2 regions of the Oceanibaculum sp. genome follow, and region 2 is predicted to be linked to the other one. Evidence: riboswitches for the same ligand, from Rfam matches in the RefSeq annotation. Region 2 holds a riboswitch; the other holds the start of a gene.
What was found. Region 2 has a riboswitch for S-adenosylmethionine ahead of MK313_RS03810 (methionine ABC transporter ATP-binding protein). Riboswitches for the same ligand answer to the same signal wherever they lie in the genome.
Positions count from the first base shown of each region.

Region 1: linked by a shared signal. The riboswitch ahead of MK313_RS04050 (aliphatic sulfonate ABC transporter substrate-binding protein) and the one ahead of MK313_RS03810 (methionine ABC transporter ATP-binding protein) in region 2 are both predicted to bind S-adenosylmethionine.

Region 1 covers NZ_JAKUSO010000007.1:4,361-15,703, forward strand. The annotation lists gene queG (tRNA epoxyqueuosine(34) reductase QueG) at 1-644, shown strand, start outside; gene MK313_RS04045 (OsmC family protein) at 939-1,466, shown strand; SAM riboswitch at 1,525-1,603, shown strand; gene MK313_RS04050 (aliphatic sulfonate ABC transporter substrate-binding protein) at 1,713-2,720, shown strand; gene MK313_RS04055 (ABC transporter permease) at 2,717-3,592, shown strand; gene MK313_RS04060 (ABC transporter ATP-binding protein) at 3,576-4,301, shown strand; gene MK313_RS04065 (cystathionine beta-synthase) at 4,471-5,841, shown strand; gene MK313_RS04070 (trans-sulfuration enzyme family protein) at 5,845-7,014, shown strand; gene MK313_RS04075 (DMT family transporter) at 7,453-8,364, shown strand; gene MK313_RS04080 (MFS transporter) at 8,361-9,647, shown strand; tRNA gene MK313_RS04085 (tRNA-Val) at 9,949-10,023, shown strand; gene MK313_RS04090 (methyl-accepting chemotaxis protein) at 10,044-11,114, opposite strand.
Region 2 covers NZ_JAKUSO010000006.1:36,068-47,410, forward strand. The annotation lists gene MK313_RS03795 (enoyl-CoA hydratase) at 63-863, shown strand; gene MK313_RS03800 (MetQ/NlpA family ABC transporter substrate-binding protein) at 1,018-1,806, opposite strand; gene MK313_RS03805 (methionine ABC transporter permease) at 1,839-2,504, opposite strand; gene MK313_RS03810 (methionine ABC transporter ATP-binding protein) at 2,473-3,534, opposite strand; SAM riboswitch at 3,769-3,843, opposite strand; gene MK313_RS03815 (SDR family oxidoreductase) at 4,090-4,812, opposite strand; gene MK313_RS03820 (M81 family metallopeptidase) at 4,987-6,483, shown strand; gene MK313_RS03825 (alpha/beta fold hydrolase) at 6,515-7,306, shown strand; gene MK313_RS03830 (YgdI/YgdR family lipoprotein) at 7,429-7,995, shown strand; gene MK313_RS03835 (osmoprotectant NAGGN system M42 family peptidase) at 8,007-9,176, opposite strand; gene ngg (N-acetylglutaminylglutamine synthetase) at 9,244-11,043, opposite strand; gene MK313_RS03845 (N-acetylglutaminylglutamine amidotransferase) at 11,082-11,343, opposite strand, start outside.

The sequences.
Region 1 (11,343 bases), on a different contig from region 2:
TGTCGCGCGGTTTCGGCTCCTGGCTGTTCCTCGGCGAGGTCTATTCGACTCTGGACCTGGCCCCCGACACCTCCGAGATCGACCATTGCGGCAGTTGCACAAGCTGCCTTTCCGCCTGCCCGACCGATGCCTTTCCGGCGCCCTATCAGCTCGATGCGCGGCGCTGCATCTCCTACCTGACCATTGAGCATAAGGGCGTCATCGACCGGGAATTCCGCGCCCCCATGGGCAACCGCATCTATGGCTGCGACGATTGCCTCGCCGTCTGCCCCTGGAACAAATACGCAAGGCCGACCGGGCACGAGGCCTTCCTGCCGCGCGCCGAGCTGATGGCCCCGCGCCTGGCCGACCTCGCGCAGCTCGACGATGCCGGCTTCCGCCAGCTCTTCTCCGGCTCGCCGGTGAAGCGCATCGGCCGCGACCGGTTCGTGCGCAATGTGCTGATCGCGATTGGCAACAGCGGGTCTCAAGCACTTGTACCGATTACGGAAAGCCTGCTTTCAGACAGCTCCCCGCTGGTGCGCGGCATGGCGGTCTGGGCGCTGTCGCGGCTACTCGATGCCGACCGGTTTGCGGGTTTGCGTGACAGGCATCTGCCCGACGAAACGGATGAAGACGTCAGGGAGGAGTGGCTGGAGTGTTGACCTCCCCTTTTTGTCATTGCCGGGCTTGACCCGGCAATCCAGAGGCCACCTTCTGAGGCGTTTCAGGCAGAGCACCGCCCCTGGATGCCCGGATCAAGTCCGGGCATGACAGAAGAAGAACAGCGTGAAGGCCAATCCCGTTGACTCCTCATCCTCCCGCCCCTATCTTCCCGGTCAGCGCCGATTTGAGCATCAGCTTGCGGGCGCTTTACAAATGCAGCTAAAGCGTCGGCCCCGATCCGCCCAGCTTTGGCTGCGGCGGATTTTTTTTTGACGAGCATGCGGAGACGGATCATGGATGCGACCACCCTGAAGGCCCTGCAGGCGCCGCTGAAGGCGCAGTACAAGGACCAGCCGGATGCCGCGAAGATCACCCTGAAGGCCGACGGCAAGCTGGGCGAGGAAGCCATCACCTGCTCCGTCGATACCGGGCGCGCGCTGGTCGAGGCCGGGCTGCATCCCGCCACCGGCGGCGACGGCCTGTCCGCCTGCTCCGGCGACATGCTGCTGCAGGCGCTGGTGGCCTGCGCCGGCGTCACGCTGAAGGCGGTCGCTACAGCGCTCGGCATCGAGATCCGCGAAGGCACGGTGAAGGCCGAGGGCGACCTGGACTTCCGCGGCACGCTGGCGGTGGACCGCGAGGCGCCGGTCGGCTTCACCGATATCCGCCTCTCCTTCGATATCGACACCGACGCGAACGAGGAGCAGCTGGCCAGCCTGTTCAAGCTGACCGAGCGCTATTGCGTGGTGTTCCAGACCCTGAACAACAAGCCGGTGCTGGCGGTCAGCCACACGGTGAATGGCAAGGCCAAGGCCGCCTAACAACAAAATTCAACTGTGCAATTTTTCTGATTGACGGCACAGAAACTGTAGATTAAAAAGACGACATAGCGCCGATTTGAGGCTCAGCTTGCGGGGCGCTTTATAAATTCTGCTAAAGAGAGCGGGCAAATCCGCCCGGCTCTGGAGCCGAGGCGGATTTTTTTCGTCCCGGAGCTGGACCAGACGGACCCCACTCTTCCGAGCCTCCTTACCTGCGCCGCTGGCGCACACGCAAGGAGAGCAAGAATGACCATCAAGATCACCCGCCGCACCTTCAAGCTCGGCAGCATCGCCGCCGCTGCCCTCGCCCTGACCGTTGGAGCAGGCGCCGCCCAGGCCGCGCCGGAGCGCATCGGCCTCGACTACGCCTATTACAATCCGGTCAGCCTGCTGCTGAAGGACAAGGGCTGGGTCGAGGAGGAGTTCAAGAAGGACGGCATCGACGTCCGCTGGGTGCTGAGCCTGGGCTCCAACAAGGCGCTGGAATTCCTGAATGGCGGCTCCATCCAGTTCGGCTCCACCGCTGGCGGCGCAGCGCTGGTCGGCAAGGCCAACGGCAACCCGATCAAGGCGATCTACATCTATTCGCGTCCGGAATGGACCGCGCTGGTCACCGGCAAGGACAGCGGCATCAAGTCTGTCGCCGACCTGAAGGGCAAGCGCGTCGCCGTGACCCGCGGTACCGACCCGCATCTGTTCCTGCTGCAGGCGCTGAACCAGGCCGGCCTTACCGAGAAGGACATCAAGCCGGTGCTGCTGCAGCACCCCGATGGCGGGCGCGCGCTGGTCAGCGGCCAGGTCGATGCCTGGGCCGGCCTCGACCCGCACATGGCCAAGCATGAGCTGCAGGAAGGTGCCCGGCTGTTCCACCGCGACCCGGCGCTGAACACCTATGGCGTGCTGAATGTCCGCGAGGATTTCGCCACCGAGAATCCGGAAATCGTCGAGCGGCTGCTGGCCGTCTATGAGCGCGCCCGCAAATATTCGCTGGAGAACCCGGACGAGCTGCGCGGCTACCTCGTGAAGGCCGCCAAGGTCGAGGATGAGATCGCGAAGAAGCAACTGGGCGAGCGCACCGACCTCGCCAACCCGGTGATCGGCGAGGAGCACCGCAAGGCGCTGACTGCCGCCGGCACCGTGCTGCGCGAGATCGGCGTGCTGAAGGCTGATACCGACGTGCCGGCGCTGGTGGCCGACCTGATCGACGACCAGTACATCCAGCGCGTCAACCGGCAGCAGGCGGCGCAGCGATGACCGCCGAGGTCTATGACCGCGACACCGCGAAGGCGGCGGCTCCCTCGGGGGCCGCTGCTTCTCCGCGCAAGCGCAACCCGCTGGCGGCACTGGCCGGCACCAAGGGGCTGATCGTTCCCCTGTTGCTGCTAGCCGGCTGGGCGGCGCTGTCCTGGACCGACGTGTTCGCGCCCAATCTGGTGCCAAGCCCGGAAGCGGTGCTGGAAGAAATCTCCGCCCTGTGGGCCAGCGGCGAGCTGACCAGCCATATTGGCGTCACGCTGACCCGCGTGCTGTTCGGCTTCCTGGCCGGTACGGCGGCGGCGACGCTGCTGGGGGCCGTCACCGGCTATTCCCGCACCGCGCGGGAGCTGCTGGACCCCACCCTGCAGGCACTGAAGGCGGTGCCCTCGCTGGCGTGGGTGCCGCTGTTCATCTTGTGGTTCGGCATCTTCGAGGCCTCCAAGGTGACGCTGATCGCGGTTGGCGTGTTCTTCCCGATCTATCTGAACCTGGTCGAGGGCATTCAGGGCGTTGACCGCAAGCTGGTCGAGGTGGCGAAGCTGAACCGCTTCAGCCGGCTGGATCTGGTGCGCCGGGTACTGCTGCCGGCCACCCTGCCCTCCTATGTGGTCGGCCTGCGCGCCGGTCTGGCGCTGGGCTGGATGTTCGTCATCGCGGCCGAGCTGATGGGGGCGAGCGAAGGCCTCGGCTATCTGATGGTCGATGGGCAGATGACCGGCCGCCCGGCGGTAATCGTCGCCAGCCTCATCCTGTTCGCCATCGCCGGCAAGCTGACCGACGCCGTGCTGGCAGGGGCCACCCGCCCGTTCCTCGCCTGGCAGGACGGTTTCGGCGCCAAGAAGGGAGCGCACCATGCTCGCAATCGATAGTCTCGCCAAGCATTTCCCGAACGGTGTCATCGCGCTGAACGATGTCGATCTGGCCATCGACCAGTCGGAGATCGTCAGCCTGGTCGGCACCTCGGGCTGTGGCAAATCCACCCTGCTGCGCATCCTGTCCGGGCTGGAGAGCGCCAGCCATGGCCGCGTCGCCATCGATGGCGATCCGGTCAGCGGCCCGCACCCGGAAATCGGCATGGTGTTCCAGGAAGCCCGGCTGATGCCCTGGCTGACCGTGGCCGACAATGTGCGCTTCGCCTTGAACGGCGAGGACAAGGCGAGCCAGGACCGCAAGATATCCTCTGTGCTGGCGAAGGTCGGGCTGGCCGATTTCGCCGGGGCTTATCCGCGCCAGCTGTCCGGTGGTATGGCGCAGCGCGTGGCGATTGCCCGCGCGCTGGTGCGCCGGCCCTCCATCCTGCTGCTCGACGAGCCGTTCAGCGCGCTGGACAGCTTCACCCGGCTGCAACTGCAGGATCACCTGCTGGAGCTGTGGCGCGAGGAGCGCTTCACCATGGTGTTCGTCACCCATGATGTCGAGGAAGCCGTCGCGCTCAGCGACCGCATCGTGGTGATGCGCGGCAATCCCGGCCATATCCACGCTGAATTCGCGCTCGACCTGCCACGCCCGCGCAGGCGCACCGACAGCGATTTCCAGCACTGGAAGGAGAAGATCGTTCAGGCGCTGGATCTGTCGTAACCCCTTTCCATCCTCCCGGGTCCTTTCCTGCCCCGGTCCGATGCCCCCGGTTTTCATGAGGGGGTCCCGGACCGGGGCTTCTTTTTTCCTTGACCGGATAAGGCCAGATACAATTTACAGTCATGTGTGAGTGATTTTTATAATTCACAAATAAATACAGGATTATTATATGCCCGCCCCGCAATCGGTCCTTGCGCTGATCGGCAACACGCCGATGGTCGAAGTCACCCACTTGGATACCGGCCCCTGCCGGCTGTTCCTGAAGCTGGAGAGCCAGAATCCCGGCGGCTCCATCAAGGACCGCATCGGCCTCTCCATGATCGAGGCGGCGGAGCGGGAGGGAAAGATCGCACCCGGTAAGACCACGCTGATCGAGGCGACCGCCGGCAATACCGGCCTGGGTCTGGCGCTGGTGGCGGCGCAGAAGGGCTATCGGCTGCTGCTCATCATCCCGGACAAGATGAGCCAGGAGAAGATCAACCATCTGCGCGCGCTGGGGGCGGAGATCGTCATGACCCGCTCCGATGTCGGGCGCGGTCATCCGGCCTATTACCAGGACATGGCGGAGCGGTTGGAGAAGGAGATTCCCGGCGGCTTCTGGGTGAACCAGTTCGCCAACCCGGCCAACCCGCTGGCGCACGAGACCGGCACCGGTCCGGAAATCTGGGCGCAGATGGATGGCGACATGGATGCGATGGTCTGCGGCGTCGGCTCCGGCGGCACGCTGTCCGGGCTGGGACGCTACTTCAAGAAGACCGCGCCGAATGTCGAGATGGTGCTGGCCGACCCCAAGGGTTCGATCCTGGCCGAGGCCAGCCGGTCGGGCCATATCGGCGAGGCCGGCTCCTGGCTGGTCGAGGGCATCGGCGAGGATTTCATTCCGCCCAATTGCGACCTCGATCTGGTCGGCACGGCGATCACCGTCGATGACCGGGAGGCCTTCGCCACAGTGCGCGAGCTGCTGATGAAGGAAGGCATCCTGGCCGGCACCTCGTCGGGAACGCTGATCGCCGCCGCCCTGCGCTATTGCCGCGCCCAGACCAAGCCGAAGCGCGTCGTCACCTTCGTCTGCGACAGTGGCAACAAATATCTCTCCAAGGCCTATAATGATTTCTGGCTGCAGGATCAGGGGCTGACCGCGCGCGAGAAGACCGGCGATCTGCGCGACCTGATCGCCCGGCAGGCGGTGCGCGGCGAGGTCGTAAGCGTGGAGCCGGGCGACACGCTGCTGACCGCCTATGGCCGCATGCGGCTCTACGATATCTCGCAGCTGCCGGTGCTGGCCGATGGGCGCCTTGCCGGCATCCTCGACGAGAGCGACCTGCTGCTGGCGACGCACGACAACCCGGACGGCTTCCGGCGGCCGGTGTCGGAGGCCATGACCAGCCGCCTGGAAACCGTCGCGCCCACCGCCAAGATCGCCGACCTGATGCCGATCTTCCGCAAGGACCATGTCGCCATCGTGGTCGAAGGCGAGAAATTCCTCGGCCTCATCACCAAGGTCGATCTCATCAACCATCTCCGTCAATCGGTGGCCTGAACAATGACCCAGAACAAGACCAACCGCGCCGGCTTCGGCACGCGCGCCATCCATGCCGGCCAGGAGCCGGATCCGACGACCGGCGCCATCATGGTGCCGATCTACGCCACCTCGACCTATGTGCAGCAGAGCCCCGGCGTGCATAAGGGCTACGAATATTCGCGCAGCCAGAACCCGACCCGCATGGCGCTGGAAGCCTGCGTCGCCGATCTAGAAAATGGCGAGGCCGGCTTCGCCTTCGCCTCCGGCCTTGCCGCCATGGGCACGGTGCTGGAGCTGCTGGACAGCGGCAGCCATGTCATCGCCATGGACGATCTCTATGGCGGCTCCTACCGGCTGTTCGAGAATGTGCGCAAGCGCTCGGCCGGGCTGGAATTCTCCTTCGTCGATCTGTCCGACCCGGCGGCGCTGGAAGCCGCAATCCGTCCGAACACCAGGATGGTCTGGGTCGAAAGTCCGACCAACCCGATGCTGCGGCTGGTGGATTTCCAGGCGATAGCCGCCATCGCGAAGAAGCATGGCCTGATTGCGGTCGCCGACAACACCTTCGCCTCGCCCTATGTGCAGAAGCCGCTGGATCACGGTTTCGACATCGTCATCCATTCGATGACCAAGTATCTGAACGGCCATTCCGACATGGTGGGCGGCGTCGCCGTGGTGCGCGAGGGCAGCCCGCACCGCCAGCAGCTCGCCTATCTGCAGAACGCCATCGGCAGCGTCGCCGGCCCGTTCGACAGCTTCCTGGCGCTGCGCGGGCTGAAGACGCTGCACCTGCGCATGGAACGGCACTGCGCCAACGCGCTGGCCATCGCGCAATGGCTGGAGGCCCACCCGAAGATCGAGAAGGTGGTCTATCCCGGCCTTGCCAGCCATCCGCAGCACGAGCTGGCGAAGCGCCAGATGATCGGCGGCTTCGGTGGCATCGTCACTGCCGTCATCAAGGGCGGGCTGGACGAGAGCCGGCGCTTCCTGGAGCGCACCAAGCTTTTCGCGCTGGCCGAAAGCCTGGGCGGCGTGGAGAGCCTGATCGAACATCCGGCGATCATGACCCATGCCTCGATCCCGCCGGAGATCCGCGCTGAACTCGGCATCTCCGACGGGCTGGTGCGGCTCTCCGTCGGCGTCGAGGATCTGGCCGACCTGCTCGCCGATCTGGAAAACGCTCTGGCGTAGGAAGGACGTCTTTCTCCACCCGTCACCCCTGCACTCGTTGCGGGGGTCCAGGTTTTCGCTTGCTGGATCATCTGTCGAGCAGGCTGAACCCTGGATTCCCGGCACAAGGCCGGGAATGACAGCCAGTGCGTAGTGGCGACAGACTATGGTGGTCCTGCCCCCTCACCCGGCTCGCTGGCGCTCACCACCCTCTCCCGCAAGGGGGAGAGAGTTTTAATCGCGTTCTCATTTTCTCTTTCCCTCTCCCCCGGAGGGAGAGGGTTGCGCAGCCTTGTGAGCGAAGCGAACTAGGCGCAGCTGGGTGAGGGGGATTGGAGGGATACCTGTTCGCCCCCCTCTCCGCCCGGAACAGGGCAGGCGCGCGGAGATGATGGTTGCGCGCAAGGCAAAGCGGGTTCTTACTGAAAAAAACGCCCGCATTCTCAAGATTCAACGCCAATGCCGCCTTCCTCCGCCAGCCGCACGCAAGCCGTCTGGGTCGCCCTGTCGCCGCTGCTCTTCACCTTCCTGTGGAGCACCGGCTTCGTCGGCGCGAAATTCGGCCTGCCCTATGCCGAGCCACTGACCTACCTGCTGCTGCGCTTCCTGCTGGCGGCGGCGCTGCTGGTGCCGATTGCCCTGATGTTGAAGATCAGCTGGCCGAAACCGCATGAAATCAAGCATGTCGCATTGGTCGGGCTGCTGGTACAGGGCGTCTATCTGGGTGGCGTGTTCATCGCCATCCATCATGGCGTACAGGCCGGCGTCGCGGCGCTCATCGTCAGCGCGCAGCCGATTCTGACGGCCGCCCTGGCCGGCCCGATGCTGGGCGAGAAGGTTACCCGTCGGCAATGGCTGGGCCTGTTGTTCGGCCTGGCCGGTGTCGCCGCCGTGATCGTGGAGAAGATCGACACCGCCAGCGCCAGTGCCGCCTGGGCGACGCTCTATACGGTCGCCAGCCTGCTCGGCATCACGCTGGGCACGCTGTACCAGAAGAAATACTGCCACGGCGTCGATGTGGTCGGCGGCAATTGCGTGCAGTTCATCACCGTGATCTTCGCCTTCGGCCTCGGCGCGCTGCTGTTCGAGACGAATGTGGTGCACTGGACCGGCGAGTTCGTCTTTGCCCTGGTCTGGCAGTCGGTCATCCTGTCCATCGGCGCCACCACCCTGCTCTATGTGCTGATCAAGCGCGGCGCCGCCTCGCAGGTCGCCAGCCTGTTCTATCTGGTGCCGCCCTTCACCGCGATCCTGGCCTGGCTGATGTTCGGCGAGACCTTCGGCATCTCCGCCATCATCGGCATGGTGCTGGTTGCCGTCGGCATTATCCTGATCCGCACCAATGGCAGCGGCAGGAGGCGCCCGGCATGAGCGACATGCAGCCCGGCGACCAACCGAGACAGCCCTCCTCCCCGGAGACCCGCAAGCGCGCCTTCAAGCTGCTGTTCTTCAGCCTGACCTGCCTCGGCATGGGACAGTCGCTGATGTTCGCCAACCTGCCGCCGATTGCCCGCGAGCTGGGATTCTCCGAATTCCATGTCGGCGCGATCTTCATGGTTTCCGCGATCTTCTGGGTATTCTGCGCGCCGATGCTGGGCCGCCGCAGCGACATCTGGGGCCGCCGTCCGGTCATTCTGGTCGGGCTGATCGCCTACGCCACCTCCACCGCCGCCTTCGGCTTCATCATCCAGATGGCGCTGTGGGGCTGGCTGACCGTCATTCCCGCCGTCGTGCTGCTGGTGCTGGCGCGCATCCTCTATGGCGGGCTGGGGGCCGGCACCATCGCCGCCGGCCAGGCCTATGTCGCCGACCGTACCAGCCGGGCGGAGCGCGTGCGCGCCGTGGCCGGCATGAATGCCGGCTTCAGCCTCGGCGTGACCGTCGGCCCCGGCGTGGGGGCGGCGCTGGTGGTGTTCGGCCTGCTGATGCCGTTCTACGGCATCGCCCTGCTGGCGCTGGTCAGCGCCGTATCGCTCTATCTGATGCTGCCGGAGCAGACCCCGCCCAAGGGCCAGACGATGCGGCCACGGCTCAGCCCGTTCGACCGGCGTGTGTGGCCCTTCCTGCTGGCCAGCATCATGATCACCACGGTGCAGGCGCTGACGATCCAGACCGCCGCCTTCTATTTCATGGATGTGCTGGGGCTGGCCGCCGCCGAGACGGTGCAGTATGTCGGCGTCGGGCTGATGGCATCCGCCATGGCCGCCGTGCTGGCGCAGCTTGCCATCATCCCGCGCCTGAACCCCTCGGCGCAGTTCCTGATGCGCATCGGCTGCGTCATCGGCATTGCCGCCTACACCATCTTCCTGCTGGCCGACAGCTATGGCCCGCTGGTGTTCGCGCTGGTCGTCTCCGGCCTCGCCTTCGGCCTCGCCCGCCCCGGCATCGCCGCCGCCGCCTCGCTGTCGGTGCGGCAGGACGAGCAGGGATCGGTGGCCGGGCTGGTTGGCGCGACGGGGGCGGCCGGGCATGTGATCTCACCAATCTTCGCCATGCCGCTCTACAAGCTGGACCCCAGCCTGCCCTACCTCGCAGGCGTGATCCTGTTCGTGATGTTCGGCCTGATGGTCATGCTGAACGGTACCATCCGGCGCGCCGGCCGCAGCCTCGCCGAGGAGGGCCAGGGCGGCCCCGACAGCCCGACCAGCCTGTAGCAGGAAAGAAGTGCCCCGGCACTTAACGAGCGTATCTCAGTTTGAAATGCTGGCGTTCGGTTTTCCTGTTCCGTCATTCCCGCACTTGTTGCGGGAATCCAGGCCTCGGCCCGCTTCGGCCTCGCCTGAGCAGGCTGAAATCTGGCCCCCCGGTACAAGACCGGGGGTGACGGCCTGAGTGTAAGGCACCGAAAGCACGTCGCTGTTTAATACTGAGATAGTTTCGGCGAACGCCATCGCTTGACAGCCGGAAGCACGGGCCCTATACGAAGGCCCTCCGCCGCCAGACGGCGGGCCTAACGGGCGGTTAGCTCAGCGGGAGAGCACACGCTTCACACGCGTGGGGTCACTGGTTCAATCCCAGTACCGCCCACCATTCCCCCTCCGGAAATTCAATCAGGTACGCTGCACGATGCAGCCATACCACCCGAGGCCGGCATAGGTCTCATAGCCCGGCGTCAGCGCAAAGCCGACCCGGCCGCCGGCATCGTCCCGGTAATGGCCGCTGCGTGCCGATCCGGTGTTCAGCCGCAGCGTCTCGCTCAGGATGCCCTTGCCGTCCGAGGAGGCGATCACCCGGAAGCGGTTATCCAGCAGCAGGACGCGGGTATTCTCTGCCTCCTCCGGCGTCAGCCGCACGCCCTTCACGATGGCCTCGGCCTGCGGCCCCCAGTCGAAATGGATGCCCAGCACGCCCAGCACCTTGCCGCGCGCCTCCCCGCCCTCGCGGATCGCCGCCGAATAGGTCGCCACCGGCTTGTTGCCCAGCTGCGGCGATGATGCGATATCGGCAACCGCGTAATCGTCGCCCGTGGCGGTGTTCAGCGCGTCCCGGAACCAGGCCTCGCGCGACACGTCGGCGCCTTTCACATTGTAGGCATCGGGGCGGCCATTGGCGATCACCTTGCCGTTCATGTCGGCGATCCACAGGTCGAGATAGACCGTATAGGCCGACAGGATGACGCCCAGCCGCTTGGCGGCATAGGCGCAGGCCGTGGCTGACGGATCGGCAGCACAATCGACCACGGCGCTGTCGGTCGCCCACCAGCGCACATCGCAGGTGCGTTCGTAGAGATTACGGTCGATCAGCTCCACCGCGTTCAGCGACAGATCGACGAGCCGGTCGCCGCGCATATGATCGACCAGATTGCCGCCCAGCCGCTGCAGCCCCTCGACCCGCTGCGACAGCTCGCTTTCCAGCGTGTTTGAGATCAGCTCGATCTCGCCGGACACCGACTTCACTTCACCGGCCACCACCGCGAAGCCGCGCCCTGCCTCGCCGGCGCGGTTGGCCTCGATCAGCGCGTTGAGCGCCAGGATCTTGGTCCGGCTGGTGATCGCGCGGATTGCCGTGATCTTGTCGCGCGTCAGAGCCGCCAGGTCGGAGGTCAGCTCGATGATCCGTTCCGGCTTGTTATCGTCCCCCGCCGGCATACCATCCTTGGCGCCGATCTTATGATTCTGCATGGTATTCAAGAGAATTCTCCGGGCAAAAGCGCAAAATACGATCTATTGCGGCGCGCCTGGACAGGTTCACCGCAATGCCGGAAGCAGGATTCGTCCCTACAGCCCGCTTCGGGGCGGGCTTTTTCCAATGCATGTTGTCATTGGAATTATTAAACTTTCCTTACCGCGCTGGCTGAAACGAAAAAATTCCACACCCAGGCGGGAGAAAACGCAGGCAAGGCAAGCATTC
Region 2 (11,343 bases):
CCCCCTTGACCGCGCCGCCGCGCTGGCCGAGACATCATCGGAACAGAAACCAGGGGGAAACAATGGCCGACCAGCCGAGCTACATCCATGTGCGCTATGACGATCACGGGGCGAAGGGCCGCGTTGCGCGCGTGACCATCGCCAATGCGCGCAAGCTGAACACCATGAGCACGCCGCTGATGGAGGAGTTCACCGCCATTTTCGCCGAGCTGGCGCGTGACGACAGCCTGCTGGCGGTGGTGCTGACCGGTGAGGGCGAGAAGGCCTTTGTCGGCGGGGCGAACATCGATGAGATGGCCGGGCTGGACGAGCACAAGGCGCGCGCCTTCATCACCCGCGTGCATGGCTGCTGCAACGCCGTGCGGCAGGTGCCGGTGCCGGTGATCGCGCGGATCAACGGCTATACGCTGGGCGCGGGGCTGGAGCTGGCGGCGGCTTGCGATCTGCGCATCGCCGTGGACAGTGCCGTGTTCGGCATGCCGGAGGTGAAGCTGGGCATCCCGTCGGTGGTGGAGGCCGCCTTGCTGCCCGGACTGATCGGCTGGGGCCGCACCCGCCAGATCCTGCTGCTGGGCGAGAATTTCAGCGCCGCCAAGGCGGAGAAATGGGGCTTCGTCGAGAAGCTGGTGCCTGCCGCCGATCTCGATGCGACGGTCGATGAATGGCTGGCGAGCCTAGTGGAGTGCGGGCCGGTGTCGATCCGGCTGCAGAAGAAGCTGATCCGTGACTGGGAGGACCTGCCGCTGCGCGCCGCTGTGGCCGCCGGCATCGACAGCTTCGCCACCGCCTGGAAGGGCGAGGAGCCGCGCCGCATGATGGATGATTTCCTGAAAGCGCGCGAGGAAAGCCGCAAGGCGAAGTAGGGGGCTGGTTGCTTCGCCTTTGTCATTGCCGGGCTTGACCCGGCAATCCAGGGGCCATGTTCTGTAACGCTACAGGCAAGGCACCGCCCCTGGACCCCCGGGTCAAGCCCGGGGGTGACAGGTCGAAGAGGGTGACAGGTTGGAGAGGTAAGCCTTACCAGCTGGTGACGACCGCGCCCTTGAAGCGGGTCTGGATGAACTCCTTCACCGGCTGGGTGTGGTAGGCCTTCAGCAGGGCGGCGACCCAGGGCTTGTCCTTGTCCTGCTCGCGCACGGCGATGATGTTGGTGTAGGGCGACTCGGCAGTCTCCCGCGCGATGGCGTCATTCACCGGGTCGAGGCCGGCCTCGACGGCGTAGTTGGTGTTCACCGCCGCCGCCGTGACGTCATCCAGCGAGCGCGGCAGCTGCGCCGCGTCCAGCTCGATCAGGCGCAGCTTCTTCGGGTTCTCCGCGATGTCCAGCAGGGTCGGCTTCAGGCCGACACCATCGCGCAGCTTGATGACGCCTTTGGCCTGCAGCAGCAGCAGCGAGCGGCCGCCATTGGTCGGGTCGTTCTGGATCGCCACGGTCGCGCCTTCCGGCAGTTCGTCGAAGGACTTCACCTTCTTCGAATAGAAGCCCATCGGGAACACCACGGTCTGGCCGACCGAGACCAGCTTGAAGCCGCGATCCTTCACCTGATTGTCCAGATAGGGCAGGTGCTGGAAGGAATTGGCCTCGATATCGCCGGACGCCAGCGCGGTGTTCGGCACGACATAGTCGGTGAACTCGATGATCTTGATGTCGAGCCCGTCCTGTGCCGCGACCTTCTTCACCTGCTCCAGGATTTCGGCGTGCGGGCCGGCGGAGACGCCGACGCGGATGGTCTCTGCGGAGGCTGCCGTGGCCAGGCCGGCGGTCAGCAGCAGGGCGGCGAGGCCGCCGAGGATACGCTTGTTCATGAGGGATACTCCTTTGGTTTTGAATGGAAAAATCAGGCGGTGCGCAGGCGCTTGTTCACCCGCCGGGCGAGGCGTTCGCCCAGCGACTGGATGCCCTGCACAAGCACGATGAGGAGGAGGACGACGGCGGCCATCACTTCTGGCATGAAGCGCTGGTAGCCATAGCGGATGCCGAGATCGCCCAGCCCGCCGCCGCCGACCGCGCCGACCATGGCCGAGTAGCCAATCAGGCTGACGAGGGCGAGGGTGAGGCCCAGCAGGATGCCCGGCAGGGCTTCTGGCACCAGCACCTTGGCGATGATCTGCAAGGGGGTGGCGCCCATCGCCTCCGCCGCCTCGACCAGTCCGCGATCCACCTCGCGGATTGCCGTCTCGACGATGCGCGCGATGAAGGGCACGGCGGCCACGGTCAGCGGCACGATGGCCGCGCTGGTGCCGATGGAGGTGCCGGCGACCAGCCGCGTGAACGGGATGATCGCCACCACCAGGATGATGAAGGGCGTCGAGCGGGTGGCATTCACCAGCACCCCGCCGATGCGGTTGAACAGCGGCGCGGCCAGCAGCTCCCCCCGGCCGGAGGTCGCCAGCCAGATTCCGAGCGGCAGGCCCAGCGCCGTGCCGATGGCCCCGGACAGGGCGACCATGTAGAGCGTGTCGAGCGTGGCTTCAGCCAGCAGCAAGAAGAGCTGGTGCGACATGGCCCAGGACCTCCACGGAAAGTTGATGGGACTGGAAAAAGGCGAGCGCGGTGCCCAGCGTCTCGCCATTGGGCAGGGAGACCACCAGCGTGCCGAAGGGCCGGCCCTGGATATGGTCGATACGGCCCGACAGGATGTTGGCGTCGATGTCGTGATGTCGGGCCAGCCGGCTGAGGATCGGTTGGTCCGCGCTGTCGCCGGTGAAGCGGATCAGCAGCACCGCCTCGCCGCCCGGCTGCGCATCGGCCTGCAGCTGGTTGGCCAGGGCCGGCGGCAGGTCAATGCCGGTCACCATGCCGATGAAGGAGCGCGTGGTCGGGTGCTGCGGCCGGGTAAACACCTCGAACACGCTGCCCTGCTCGATCACCCTGCCGGCCTCCAGCACCGCCACCTTGTGGCAGATTTCCTTGATGACATGCATCTCGTGGGTGATGAGGACGACCGTCAGCCCCAGCTTGCGGTTGATCTCGGCGATCAGCCGCAGCACGTCGCGCGTGGTCTCCGGGTCCAGCGCGCTGGTCGCCTCGTCGCACAGCAGCACCTTCGGCTCGGTCGCCAGCGCGCGGGCGATGCCGACGCGCTGCTTCTGCCCGCCGGACAGCTCGGCGGGGTAGCGGTCGCGCTTGTCGGTCAGGCCGACCAGTTCCAGCAGCGGCTCGACCCTGGCTTTGATCTCTGCTTTCGACAGGCCGGCCAGTTCCAGCGGCAGCGCCACATTGTCGAACACGCTGCGCGAGGACAGCAGGTTGAAATGCTGGAAGATCATGCCGATGCCCCGGCGTTCCCGGCGCAGGGCGGCACCGGACAGGGCGGATATCTCCACACCGTCCACCAGCACGCGGCCGGAGGTGGGGGCCTCAAGCCGGTTGATGACGCGGATCAGTGTCGATTTGCCGGCACCCGACCGGCCGATGATGCCGTAGATCTCACCGGCCTCGATGGTCAGGCTGACCTCGTTCAGGGCGGTAACAGCAGGTCCGCCGCGCTTGGGCGGCGGGTAATGTTTGGAGACCTGATCGAGTTGGATCATGTCCTGGGACTCCTGACGTAAGGATGACGGAATGTCCCCGCTGGCGGGCGGGTTCAGTCGTTCTGGAAAAGGGAAAAGGGCCGGGCGCTCTTACGGGAGAGGGCCGGGCTAGGCCGGCTGTCAGGTTCGACAGCGGCAGCGGCGCATTCGGCGGGTGACGCCGGTCAGCGACGGAAATTCAGGCAATAAAAAAAGCGCACACATGGCTCACTCCATCAACAGACGGGAAAACCACGAATACGCTCCGTGGCGCTTTAGCGTTTGTTGACGCGGCGCAAGCTGCTCCCTCAAATCACCGCGAGACAGGTCTCCCTGTCTGCTGGTGAAGATAGGGATGGCGGTTTTTCCGTCAAGCGGAAATGTGCGCAGGAGGGGGCTGAATTTTTTGCAACGCACAATGGGGGGTGAACTATCTCCGCGGAAGAACCGCTTTCTCTTTCGTCATGGTCGGACTTGATCCGACCATCCATTGACCGAGCGAACCGCACTGACCGCTGGACCCTCGGGTCAAGCCCGAGGGTGACGAGAAAGAAGAGGGGAGAGGGGAAGTGCCCCCTACATCACCACCTGGCCGACGGTCAGGCCGCCGCAGACATTCAGCACCTGGCCGGTGACGAAGCCGGCCCCGTCGGACATGAAATAGGCGCAGGCTGCCGCCACTTCCGAGGGCTGGCCGATGCGGCCGACCGGCACGGTGGCGATCAGCGCCTCGGCCTGCGGGCTGCCGGGCGGGTTGGCGTCGCGGAACAGCTCGGTTTCGATGGGGCCGGGGGCGACGCAGTTCACGGTGATGCCGTCGCGCGCCAGCTCCAGCGCCCAGCTCCGCGTGAAGCCGACCACGGCGGCCTTGGTGGCGCCGTAGATGCCGCGCCCTTCCTTGCCCAGCGCGGCGCGGCTGCCGATGTTCACGATGCGCCCGCGCCGCTTTGTCTTCATCGCCGGCAGCACGGCCTGGCTGCATTGCAGCAGCGCGCGCATGTTCACCGCGATCATCTGCTCGAAGGCCGGCAGGCTGGCATGCTCCAGCCGCTCCACGGTGATGAGGCCGGCATTGTTCACCAGATTATCGACCTGATAGGTCTTCGAGATCTCCGCCAGCGCGCGGGCGGTGTCGGCGGCATCCGACAAATCACCGGTCACATAGTCGCCGGGAAAGCCCTCCTTCGGCGCGCTGCGCGACAGGCCGATCACGTGATGGCCGCGCGCCGCCATGTCCTTCGCGAGCGCCAGGCCGATGCCCCGGCTTGCGCCGGTGATGAGGGTGATGGGTTTCGACATTGCTTCCTCCCTGTTCCGCCCCGAGGGTGTGCCTGTAGGCGTGAAAAATTGCCGTCACTTAGTTGTAAAGTTTGCTGACGACTTTGTTTTCTGTCGGTAGCATGATGCCCGCAAGCGCCGGGCCGGCGTCAAGGCGCAAAGGCCGGTATAGAAACATCAAATCCAGGGATCGCCATGTCCAAGCGTGTGCTCATTGCCCAGATCATGCACGAGACGAACACTTTCAGCCTGTTGCCGACGGATGAGGGGGCCTATCGCCGCCGCTATCTGGGCATCGGCGACGAGATTGTCGGGCAGTTCCGCGGCACCCGCACGGAGCTTGGCGGCTTCATCGACGCCGCCGAGCGCTTCGGCTGGACCACGGTGAACGCGGTCGCCGCCAACGCTACCCCCTCGGGCAAGGTAACGGCGGACTGCTGGGCGATGCTGAAGGGCGCCGTGCTGGACGCGCTGGACAAGCAGGGACCGGTGGACGGCATCTGCCTCGCCCTGCATGGCGCGATGGTGACGGAAACGGAGGACGATGCGGAAGGCGCGCTGCTGGAAGCGCTGCGCCGCCGGCTTGGCCCGCGCGTGCCGATCGCCATCACGCTGGATTTGCACGCCAATGTCAGCGACGCGATGGCGGAGAATGCCAATGCCATCATCGCCTATCGCACCTATCCGCATATCGACCAGTTCGAGCGCGCGGTGCAGGCCGCCGACCTGGTGAATGAGATGATGGAGGGCCGGCTGGAGCTCGGCTGTATCGTCGGCCGCCCGCCCTCGCTGGATGGCTGCGACCATGGCCGCACCAGCGCCGGCGTCGGGCCGATGGTCGATCTGCTGGCAATGGCGGCGGAATATGAGAAGGAGACCGGCATCCACGCCATCTCCATCCATGCCGGCTTCCAGTGGTCGGACATCCACATGGCCGGCCCGTCCGTGTCGATCAGCCATAATCCCGCGGTGACGCGGCGCGCGAAGGATATCCTGGATACGCTGATCCGCGAGATCTGGGACACGCGCGACAAACAGACCGTGCATTACCAGACGCTGGACGTCGCGGTGGCCGAGGCGTTGAAGGGCGAGGACGGCACCGGCAAGCCGCTGGTCATCGCCGACCCGACGGACAATCCGGGCGGCGGCGGCTATGGCGACACGACGAACCTGCTGCGCGCGCTGCTTGATGCCGGGGTGAAGAATGCCTGCTTCTGCCCGATCACCGATCCGGCGGCGGTGCAGGCCGGCCAGAAGGCCGGTGTTGGCGCCAGCATCACGGTCGAACTGGGCGGCCATACCGATCCGGCCTTCGGTGCGCCGATCAAGTGCACCGGCGTGGTAAAGCATCTGGGCGATGGCCGCTTTGTGCATGACGGGCCGATGTGGAAGGGCGTGGTCATGCAGATGGGCCCGACCATGGTGCTGGAGGTTGGCGGCATCGAGATCGTCGTTACCACCAACCGTCAGCAGACCACCGACCATCAGGCCTTCCTGACCAACGGCATCGACCCGCTCAAGAAGAGCGTCATCGTGGTAAAGAGCGCGCATCATTTCCGTGCCGCCTTCGAGCCGATCTCCCGTAAGGTCATCGCGGTTGATTCCGGCTCGCTGTGCTCGCACGACTGGTCGCGCTTCGACTTCAAGAAGCTGCGGCGGCCGATCTGGCCGCTCGACGAAGTGGTTTTCTAAGTCCCGACCCGGCACGACAAGAGGAACAGAAATGGCCGAACTGACGCTCTCCAACGGCGCCAAGCTCTATTACGAGGTGCATGGCGATGGGCCGCCGCTGGTGCTGGCTGCCGGCCTGTCGGGCAGCGCCACCTTCTGGAACGTCCATGTGCCGGAACTGTCGAAGCGCTACAAAGTCGTGCTGCACGATCATCGCGGCACCGGGCGCAGCAGCCTGGACCGGATCGAGTATTCGGTGCCGCAGATGGCCGATGACGTGCTGGCGCTGATGGACCATCTCGGCATCGACAAGGCGCATTATGCCGGCCATTCGACGGGCGGGGCGATGGGCCAGCATATTGCGCTGGAACATCCGGAACGCATCGACCGGCTGGTGCTGAGCGCCACCTGGGCCGGCTTCGATGGCTATTTCCAGCAGCTGTTCCGGGTGCGCACGGAAATCCTCGACAGCATGGGGCCGGGCGCCTATCTGCGCGCCAACATCCTGTTCATGCTGCCCAGCGACCATCTGCGCGACAATCCGGATGCCGGGCTGATCACCGACGAGGCGGCGGCGAAGCAGGTGCCGGTGCCGGAGATCGTGAAGTCGCGCATTGCCGCCATCATGGCGCATGACAGGCGCAAGGATGTGCCGACGATCCAGCACAGGACGCTGGTGTTCGGCGCGCGCGACGACATGGTGACGCCGGCCTATCTGAGCGAGGAGCTGGGCCGCCTGATCCCCAACGCCGAGACGGTCATCCTGCCGCATGGTGGGCATTTCTACCCGGCCGTCCATCCGGAGCGCTTCCGCGAGGTGCTGACCGGCTTCCTGGAAAGCTGACGCGACGGAAATCTCCCGCTGCCGCGTACAAGGGAAAAGGCATCGCCCTTGGAATGCCTTAGTTGCCGCCTACATTGTGTGTTAAGAACGGCTCGCAGCATTTGTCTACCGGGAGAGCAAGCATGAGCGCTGGCACATTTCTTTCTGCCGCCGGCACCACAGACACCGCGAAGAAGCTGGCGCTGCCCAAGCTGGCAATGGTTGCCGGGCTGGCGCTGCTGGTCGCCGCCTGCGCGCAGCCGACGCCCTACAAGCCGCGGCTGGACAGCTCGACGGGCTTTTCCGAGCAGCAGATCGAGGGCAACCGGTTCCGCGTGACCTTCTATGGCAATGACGTGACGCCCCGCGAGACGGTGGAGAATTACCTGCTCTACCGCGCCGCCGAACTGACGCTGCAGCGCGATGGCGACCATTTCGTCCTGGTCGAGAAGGATATCGAGCGCATCACCGATTATCACGGCAATGCCGGCTGGCCCGGCGGCTACAGCGTCTATGGCAGCCGCTGGCCCGGCAGCTATGGCTATGGCATGGGCTGGAGCACCAACAGCTACGCGCAGAACCGGTACCGCGCCTATGCCGATATCCTGATCTTCAAGGGGCGGACACCGAAGGACGATCCGAAATCCTACGATGCCCGCACTGTGATCGAACAGCTGGGGCCGACGGTCCGATACCCGCAGCCGCGCTGACCCTCACGCCATCAGTCGTCGTCCGACCTGCCGGCGCCGAAGGCGTGCGGCAGCAGGTTGGGGTCGATATCGGCGCCCTGGGTTTCCGGGAAGCCCTCGACGCCGCCAAGCCGCGTCGAATCGCGCTTCGCTGTCGCCGGGCTCTGCATGTAGAGCGTGATCAGCTCCGCCAGATTCTCCAGCGCGCTTTCATGCACCCGCTCATAGCCGTGCGAGGCGTCGATGCCGAAGGTCAGCAGCGCGGTGCGGATGTCATTGCCGGCCTCCACCGCCGAGGCGCCGTCGCAGCGGTAATAGCGGAACACGTCGCGCTGGTGCGGGATGCGATGATCCTTCGCCAGCCCGATCAGCTTGTGCGTCAGGTGATAGTCGAACGGGCCGGTCTGGTCCTTCATCGCGATGGTCACGCCGGTTTCGCGCGAATTCTGGCCCGGCGCGGTAGTGCCATTGTCGATGCTGACCAGCTCCGCCACGTCGCCATGCAGCACGGCGGAGGCACCCGATCCCACCTCCTCGGAGATGGTGAACAGCAGATGGCAGTCCATCGGCAGCTCCATCTCCGCTTCCTTCACCGCCTTGGCGGCGGCCAGCATGACGGCAGCACCCGCCTTGTTGTCGAGATGGCGCGAGACGATGTAGCCGGTCTCCAGGAATTCCGGCTGAGGATCGATGGCGACATAGTCGCCGATATTCACACCTAGCTTCTCTAGGTCAGCGCGACTTTCCGCCTGCGCGTCGATGCGCAGCTCGACATGGTCCCAGCCGACCGGCTGGGTATCGATCTCGCGGTTGAAGGTATGGCCGGAAGCCTTCAGCGGCAGGATGGTGCCGCGATAGGCGCTGTCGTCGGTGAATAGGGTGACGCGCGCGCCCTCAGCGAAACGGGCCGACCAGTGGCCGATCATCACCAGCTCCAGCCGGCCGTTCGGCTTCAGGTTCTTCACCATGGCGCCCAACGTGTCGAGATGGCTGACCACGGCGCGGTCGGGGCTGTATTGCCGGCCCGGCAGGTCGGCGCGGATGGCGCCGCGCCGGGTCAGCTCATAGGCGATGCCGAGCCGCTCCAGTTCGCGGCTGACGAACAGCACGACCTGATCGGTGAAGCCGCTCGGGCTGGGGATGCACAGCAGCTCGCTGAGTACCCCCTTTAGATAGGCCATGTCGATGGTCGGCTTGTGCATGATATCCCCTGTGGTTTCGGTTCCCTGGTTTTGGGTTTGCGACGGTTCTCCGTCTTTCCTGTTCCCGTTAGCGCATGTCCTTCGGCGGCCAGCGGTCGATGGCGGTCTGCGGGAACAAAAGGTCGATGAAGCGTTCCGCCGTCGGCTGCGGCTCGTGATTGGCAAGGCCGGGCCGTTCGTTCGCCTCGATGATCGCATAATCGGGCCGGGCCGCGCTGGGGACGATGAAATCCAGCCCGACCACCGGAATGTCGATGGCCCGCGCCGCCTTCACCGCCGCATCGACCAGCGCCGGATGCAGCTGGTCGGTCACATCATGGATGGTACCGCCAGTGTGCAGATTGGCGGTCTTGCGCACCAGCAGCGTCTCGTTCTCCGGCAGGATGCTGTCCAGCTCATAGCCGCCCATGGCGACGCAGCGCTCGGTCTCCACATCCATCGGAATGCGGCTTTCCCCGCCGGTCGCGGCGGCGCGGCGGCGGATCAGCTTCTCGATCAGCTGCTCCACCGTATGATGGCCGGTACCGGTGATCGAGGGCGGCCGGCGCACAGCGGCGGCCACCAGCTTGAAGCCGATGACGATCAGTCGCAGATCCTCGCCCTGTACCAGCTCCTCGATCAGCACCGTGTCACAGGTGCGGCGCGCCGTCTCGATGGCGGTCTTCAACTCCTCGACACCGCGCACATCGACGCTGATGCCGCGCCCCTGTTCGCCGCGCGCGGGCTTCACCACCACCGATTTGTATTCCTTCAGGAAGGCGATGTCGGCCTTGGTATCGCCGGCGGTGCGCTGGGCCGGCACGCGCAGCCCTTCCTTCTCCATCAGGCGGCGGGTCACCGCCTTGTCGTCGCAGCGGCTCATGGCGACGGCGGTGGTCAGCTCCGACAGGCTCTCGCGGCAGGTGATGGACCGCCCGCCATGGGTCAGCTTGAAGAAGCCGCCCTCGGCGTCCAGCACCTCGACGCCGATGCCGCGCCGCCGTGCCTCGTTCACCAGCAGCATGGCGTAGGGGTTCAGATTCTCCTCGACCGGCGGGCCGGCGAACAGCTTCTCGTTGATCGTGTTCTTGGTCTTCACCGCGAACACCGGCACGCGCTGGAAGCCCAGCTTCTCGTACAGGCCGATGGCCTGGTCATTATCGTGCATCACCGACAGGTCCATATAGGCCCGCCCGCGCGCCGCGAAATGCTCCGCCAGATGGCGCACCATCGCCTCGCCGATGCCGGGATAGGGCGCCTGCGGATCGACCGCCAGGCTCCACAGGCTGCTGCCGTTCTCCGGGTCCCTGAAGGCATTCACATGGTCGATGCCGGTGACCGCGGCCAGCACCTTGCCGGTCGCCAAATCTTCGGCCACCAGGAAGGTCAGGTGCTTCTTCATCCGGTTGGTCCAGAAGAAGGCCGGATCGACCTGCACCATGCCGCGCCCGGCATAGATGTCGTTCACCGCCTGGGCATCGGCGATGGTGCGCAAGCGGCGCACGGCGAAGCCCTTGGGGCGGCGGCGTGCCGGCCGATAGGCTGACATCTGAAGCCGGTAGGTGTGCGAGGGGTCGAGGAACAGCGCCTGCGGCGCCTTCGCCAGCAGGACATGCGGTTCATGCACATAGAAGGCGATGTCGCGGCGGCCCGCCGGTTCCTCGCGCAGCAGCTCCACCAGCCTGTCGCCATCGGTGAAGGTGTGGGCGAAGATCAGCCGGCCCCAGCCGCAATCGATGGCGGCGTCACGCGGCCAGTCCTCGCCCTTGATGCGGTCGCCCTGGCGCGTGGCCTCGCGCAGGCTGACGGCGGTGTGGCGCTGCAGCCGCTCGTTGCCGCCGCGCTGACGGCGGGGCGGGGCGGGGCGGGGATTGGTCCTGGCGGTCATGATGGTCATTCCTCTTGTCCTCCCTCGCGGAAGCGGGCTTACGCCTGGTTCTGCTGCAGCCAGAGTTCCAGCAGCGCGCACTGCCACAGCTTGGAGCCACGCAGCGGCGTCAGATGCGCGTCTGGGTCCTTCAGCAAGGTCTCGACATAGTCCGGGTTGAACAGCTTGCGGTCGCGCGCGGCCTGCGAGGTCAGCGCGTCGCGCACCATCTCCAGGAACGGCCCGCGCAGATATTTCAGCGCCGGCACCGGGAAATAGCCCTTCGGCCGGTCGATCACCTCCTTCGGGATGACCTTGCGG